Regions from separate parts of the Pseudoalteromonas sp. BSi20480 genome, predicted to be linked through region 1. Evidence: predicted binding sites of a transcription regulator. Region 1 holds the regulator's gene; each other region holds the start of a gene.

Region 1 (2,281 bases):
GCCGAGTGGAGATTGCACGTGCTTTAGCCGCAGATCCAAAGTTTATTTTGTTAGACGAACCATTTGCCGGTGTTGACCCTATCTCAGTATTAGATATTAAAAAAATTATTGAACACCTGAAAAACCGTGGGATTGGCGTATTAATAACAGACCACAATGTAAGAGAAACCCTTGATGTTTGCGAAAAAGCCTACATTGTTTCTCATGGGGAACTGATTGCTTCTGGTACCCCTGAACACATATTAAATGATAAAACTGTACGCGATGTATATTTAGGCGAGCAATTTAGGCTGTAACATTTACGCCTTATTTATAAGCATCTGCTAGTATTAACTATAACAACTTAAAAGGATTGTTAGAGATACATGAGGCAATCACTACAGCTGCGCATGGGCCAGCAACTTACAATGACACCTCAGTTGCAACAAGCTATTCGCTTGCTGCAATTAAGCACATTGGATCTTCAGCAAGAAATACAAGAAGCGCTCGACAGCAACCCATTACTTGAGGTTGAGGAGCAAGACTATGCCGATGATCTTGCGGGCAAAAATGAGCAAAAAGCAGATAACGATGAAGTTACAGTAACCGTATCTGCCGATGAAGCCCCTAGCGAGTATGAACAAGACAGTGGTGAAGCGCTTGCTAAAGATACCGTAAGTGACGACATGGCAATGGATGTTAGCTGGGATGAGTATATGAGTGCAGCCCCTGCATCATCTTCAGGCCCAATGCCTGAAGATGAGTCTATATATCAGGGCGCATCAACTGAAACGCTTCACGAATACTTAATGTGGCAATTACAATTAACGCCATTTAGCCCTACAGATGAAGCCATCGCTATTGCTATTGTAGAAGCGGTGGATGATTCAGGCATACTGACACTCAGTTGCGAAGAGATTTTAGAGAGCTTTAATCAAGATAACGACGATGACGTTGAGGTTGAACTTGACGAAATAGAAGCGGTATTAAAGCGCATTCAGCTATTTGACCCAGTGGGTATTGCGGCACGTAGCTTACAAGAGTGTTTGTGTATTCAGTTAAATCAATTTGATAAAGGCACGCCTTTTATTGATGAAACAAAAATGATTTTAACCGAGCACATTGATTTGTTAGCTGCTCGTGACTACCGTACATTAATGAAAAAAACGAAGCTCAAAGAAGATGAGCTTAAAGAAGTAATGACACTTATTCATACGCTCAACCCTAAGCCTGCAGACACAATAGTACGAGAAGAGTCTGAGTATGTAATACCTGATGTGTCAGTTAAAAAAATTAAAGGCCGCTGGATTGTAGAGTTAAACCCAGACAGCATGCCAAAAATTCGTGTAAACAGCCAATATGCAGCGATGTCGCGTACAGTTAAATCAAGCGGCGATAGTCAATTTATTCGCTCACATTTACAAGAAGCTAAATGGTTTATAAAAAGCTTAGAAAGTAGAAATGATACACTTTTAAAAGTAACTAACTGTATTGTTAAACAACAACAGGGCTTTTTTGAACACGGGCCAGAAGCCATGAAACCGATGGTTTTAAATGATGTTGCCGAAATGGTAGAAATGCACGAATCAACAATTTCGCGCGTAACTACGCAAAAGTATATGCACACACCGCGTGGAATATTTGAGCTTAAATACTTTTTCTCAAGCCACGTTAGTACCGAAAATGGTGGAGAATGTTCATCTACGGCAATACGTGCACTTATTAAAAAATTAATCGCAGCAGAAAACTCAGCAAAACCATTGAGTGATAGCAAAATTGCGGATATATTGGCTGAGCAAGGAATTAAAGTAGCGAGACGTACAATCGCAAAATATCGCGAATCTCTGGCTATTCCACCGTCAAATCAGCGAAAGAGCCTGATCTAAGACGCTAAACAAAGAGGGTAATGCTTATGCAACTAAATTTAACTGGTCGTCATGTAGAACTAACTGATTCATTAAGAGACTATATAAATACCAAATTTGCGAAGCTAGAAAGGCACTCTGATCATATTAATAATGTTCATGTCATTCTTGATATAGAAAAATTAAATCAAAAAGCAGAAGCAACTATTCATGTAAGTGGTGCTGAATTATTCGCATCCACTGAACATCAAGATATGTATGCAGCTATTGATTCATTGATTGACAAGCTTGACCGTCAAGTAATTAAACACAAAGAGAAGCTTGCTCGACACTAATATGATGAAATTAAGTTCACTTATATGCCAGGACTGCAGTAAAGCTGCGGTCCTTTTTAATAGTAAAAAAAGAATTTTAGTAGTTTATTAGCGAGCTGGCTC
Region 2 (2,281 bases), on a different contig from region 1:
TGCCCGCAAGAGAAGGGGCGCCGGCGCTATCTGGTAAAATTAAACATTCAGGGTGCTCTGGTAAGTCCATGTCGTTTAACATGTATTGAAGTAGCGTATCGTAATCACTGGTATCGCCAACAAGGACAGCGCCTAAAAGCTTATCGCCAGTTTCATTTAATATAATTTTTTTGTAGCAATCTCTAATTGGATCTTGATAAATGAGCTCTTTGCAGTTGGGCGTTTTTGCATGCGCATCACCAATAGATCCTACTTCTACACCTAATAGTTTTAATTTAGTGCTCATATCTGCACCTAAAAACTCAAGCTCGCCGCCACTTAGCTGGCTTGCTGCAACGCGAGCCATGTTGTAACCCGGCGCCACTAAGCCAAATAACTTTTTGTCCCATAGGGCACATTCGCCAATAGCCAAAATATCAGGGTCTGATGTTTGGCACTGGTTATTGATAACTATACCGCCACGCTCCCCAAGCTCTAGATCAGCCACTTTACCTAGCTGATCATAAGGACGAATACCGGCAGAGAATAGAATTAAGTCGGTTTCTAAATAAGTGTCGTCTGAAAAGTTTAATCTAAAGCGGCTAGTTTCACCTTTAACTATTTCGCTGGTCGCTTTTGATGTATGAACAGTCACACCCAGTTTTTCTATTTTATTTTTTAATAGCGTGCCGCCTTGCTCGTCTAGCTGGACAGCCATAAGCTGCGGCGCAAATTCAACAACATGTGTATCAAGTCCTAATTGTTTAATGGCGTTCGCGGCTTCAAGTCCTAATAAACCACCACCAATAACTACACCACTTTTACTGGCTGCGGCACTGGCTTTTATTTGCTCTAAATCCTCTAGGGTGCGATAAACTAAACAATGTGGTTGATCGTTTCCCTTAATTGGCGGGACAAACGGGAACGAGCCCGTAGCAAGTACAAGCTTATCGTACGGGTATTGATCGCCTGTTTGAGTATTAACAACTTTGTTTACTCTATCTATGCCTTCAACCCATTGGTTAGTGAATACATTAATATTGAGTTGTTGATAATTTTCTAAAGTTGTTAGCGCTAAATCGTTTGCTGTTTTACCATCAAATACGCTTGATAAATAAACACGGTCGTAAGCTAAATTTGCTTCACCACACAAAACGGTGATGTTTGCGTTAGCATCGCTTTGGCGCATTTTTTCTACAAAATGATGTCCGACCATACCATTGCCAATTATTAGTATTTTTTGCGCGGTTTGCATTAGGCATTCCTTCAGTGACGGTTTAAATTTTACACACAAAAAAGCCCGTCACAATTGTAATTAAATACAATTGTGTACGGGCCTCTTTGCCTCTGGTTGCTTTTTCAACCAATATGTATGCCGTTAATTAACGTGCTTAGTGTTCAATAAAGCAATAACCTAGCCATAACTTTAAGCTGTTGATTAATAGTTATATTAATGTGCTTTTAGGATTTAGAGATTTAAAAACGAACACTTTAGGTGCAAGGTTAGTACTAATTAGTGCAGTAAAAAATATATTTAATGTTTTGAAAATGAGTGAGAGTTATCCCCATTGTTTTGTTAAATTGTGGGAGCTACTCATATGGGTGTGTTGCGTGCAACATCCATTTAACCAGTGATAAGCGCTAACGTGTTTTTTAGCTATGTAGTTAACTATTAATGAAAGCGAGCAGGGTAATCATAGTTATATAGAAGCCAACGCCTAGCGCAATAACCGGCACTACTTTATTGGATTTCCTTTGTTTAAAACTAGCATAATCTTTAAATTCCATTTTATAGCTTCCAAACGTTGTCACTTTTAACAGCATACAACCTGTTGCATAAAACAAGAAACCGAAGGCTGTTTCAATTAAAAGCCATAAAAATATATCTGTAACAATGCTCATTTTTCCCCCTTAATCAAAAGCTCAGCTAATTAGCGTAAACCAATAATAGTAAAGCATAGTTATTGGTAAAAAATAATACTTAAATTGTAAGTAAACATGCGAGTGTATTCTCTCACATTTTGCAAAATGCAAACTTGTCAATTGCAAACTGCATTAGGATTATACTGAATTTATTTTATTTATAATAAATTCATAAAGTTAAGTTTTGGAATAGACCCTGCAACAGTTTAATTACTTAACTTTTTAAGGGCTAAATTATGAAACTAAATAAACTTGCAACAGCATGCTTAGTTATATTTCCATGCGCTGTGCTCAGTCAACCATTCGAGTCCTGCCCTAGCCAGGCATTTTTAATGCAAGATGCTAACGCGCAACTATACGGAATAGATTTAGTTTCAGC
Region 3 (2,281 bases), on a different contig from region 1:
GCATTTGACGCAATGGAGCAAATGCTTACATTTATGAAAAAGCATTACGAAGCCACCAGCGAAACAAACATTAAAACGCTGCAAATAAAATTTGAAGTAAAAGAAAAAGAAGAAAAAATACTCCAACTAGAATACGACAAAAACATTAACGAATTACTCGCCAAAGAAGAGTATCAACAAAAAATAATTTGGCGGTTAAGCGCAACAATTGCGTTTATTTTAGTTATTATGTCGTTATTACTTATTTATAAACAAGTACTACAACGTAAAAAATATTATAACATTGCGCTGACTGACTACTTAACTAGCAGTTTAAATCGACGCGGTATTATGCAAAAAGCGGCTCAAAAACTTAAGCAAAGCAATGCTACAATTGCCATTGTCGATCTAGATTTGTTTAAGCACATTAACGACACTTACGGCCACGATGTGGGTGACTCCGTTCTTAAAGCTTTTGCTCGTGCAGCACAAAATACACTTGCTGATGACGACCAATTTGGCCGCTATGGTGGTGAGGAATGGTTATTTATTTTAAACACTGTTGATAAACAAAGCGTTAAAACAACGTTCGATTCTATTGCCAATACACTGATAGATATTTGTAGCGAAATAGAAGGTTTAAATAATACTGAAACCATTACGTTTAGCGCAGGTGCAGCAATTAGCTCCTCTTCTAACCGCTCACTTGAAAAACTGATCATTCATGCTGATGAGCTTCTTTATAAGGCTAAACAAAGTGGCCGTAATCAGGTTAATGTTGAGCAGCCCTAGGCGTATTAAAGCTTAACAAGCACATGCCCCCAAATATGTTTTTAACAAGCACATGCCCCCAAATATGTTTTTAACAAGCTAATTGTAAATAGCTGCACGTGAAGTATTAGCTCGTATTAAAAGTAAGAAATTATTTCATCCTCTCGTCTGTAAAAAATACACAAACAATCCAAAAATATAGCCTAAAATATATAAACTCATTATTTTCAATAACTTGAAATCTGGCACTGCGTTTGCTTAATAGTTATTAAGCAACGTAATTGATTAGGATGATTTATGAATATTTTTGAAGCACTACGTAATGATCATGACAAACAACGCAAACTAGTTGACGCGCTTATTCAAACCAAGGGCGACACAAAAAAACGTCATAGCTTAATGGATGAGCTAAAAACAGAGCTAGAAGAACATGCAAAATTTGAAGAGCGCTACTTTTATAATCCATTAATTTGCGAAGATCTAACGCAAGAAAAAGCACGCCACAGTGTTGCAGAGCATCATGAAATTGATGAACTAATTGAACAACTTGAAGACACCGAAATGAGCTCATCAGCATGGTTAGTAGAAGCTAAAAAACTACACCATTTAGTGCATCATCACTTAGATGAAGAAGAACATGAAGTATTTCAACTAGCAGGTAAAGCGCTGTCTGAAGGGCAAAAAGAGCGCTTAGGCGACAAATACAACGACGCAATGCATTAATCGTACAAGTAAGAATTCATACACCTCCCTGTGTACTTTTGGTTATAAGCTAATTGGCTTATAACCATTTTTTTGTTTGGCTGTTTTATTTAACAGTATATTTTACGTCTTGATCCCGTAATAAATAAAGTGCAAAACACGCTGCCCACATTGGCCACGCAGTAAAAAATAATAAGTTATTAAAGCCATCAATGTACTGATTGTAAGATGAAAGCGTTGATAAGCCGTGCATTATGAAAATAATACCGTAAGTTATACGTTTTTTAATACCTGCTAAAAACGCTAAAACAAGTACTAGCTGCACCGCACCAATAATGTAAGCCACCATATCTGTAGAGCCACTAATCCCATAAAAATGCTCAAAAATACGTGCGCTATGTGCAGGGTTAACAAACTTATCGAACGTCCACATAACCATTACAATAAACACACCTACACGCAAAGATAAAAGTGACCACTGCAAACGATTTTGAACATCACTACTTAAAGAATCCGTCATAAAATTTCCTTTAAAAATATATAAATAAACCAAGAACAGAACAAGACCGTATAAGGTATGATTAATTTCAAACTATTTAGATTTAATCCAAGTAGGTATTCAACAACATTTAAAGCTTAAGACTATAATAAGAATAATTTGCACGCATCCATTCTAAAAATTAAAAAGTTATACTTTAATTGAAAGATATTTTTATTCCTTTCGGTCTTTATCGCCAATAACTAATTACACTAGAGAGACAACCCTTGAAACACGCATACTTAGCACTAACGTTAGCCACCATATTAAACACTCCCCTTGTTGCTTTTG

Evidence for each region. The regulator sigma-54, encoded in region 1, starts transcription at its own class of promoters, with help from an activator protein. The targets are predictions, from matches to a motif close to GTTGGCACGNNNNTNGNNT.
Region 2: a site for sigma-54 is predicted at 1,384-1,402, ahead of nirB (nitrite reductase large subunit NirB). Genes of this name have one in related genera too.
Region 3: a site for sigma-54 is predicted at 992-1,010, ahead of P20480_RS09135 (hemerythrin domain-containing protein). Genes of this name have one in related genera too.

What each region holds. Positions count from the first base shown of each region.
Region 1 is NZ_BADX01000099.1:73,272-75,552, reverse strand. It holds gene lptB (LPS export ABC transporter ATP-binding protein) at 1-296, shown strand, start outside; gene P20480_RS07670 (RNA polymerase factor sigma-54) at 366-1,865, shown strand; gene hpf (ribosome hibernation promoting factor) at 1,892-2,179, shown strand; partial or broken gene ptsN (PTS IIA-like nitrogen regulatory protein PtsN) at 2,184-2,281, shown strand, end outside.
Region 2 is NZ_BADX01000137.1:31,717-33,997, forward strand. It holds gene nirB (nitrite reductase large subunit NirB) at 1-1,234, opposite strand, end outside; gene P20480_RS05445 (hypothetical protein) at 1,645-1,881, opposite strand; gene P20480_RS05440 (LruC domain-containing protein) at 2,139-2,281, shown strand, end outside.
Region 3 is NZ_BADX01000084.1:7,587-9,867, reverse strand. It holds gene P20480_RS09130 (tetratricopeptide repeat-containing diguanylate cyclase) at 1-771, shown strand, start outside; gene P20480_RS09135 (hemerythrin domain-containing protein) at 1,048-1,473, shown strand; gene P20480_RS09140 (hypothetical protein) at 1,559-1,972, opposite strand; gene P20480_RS09145 (TonB-dependent receptor) at 2,218-2,281, shown strand, end outside.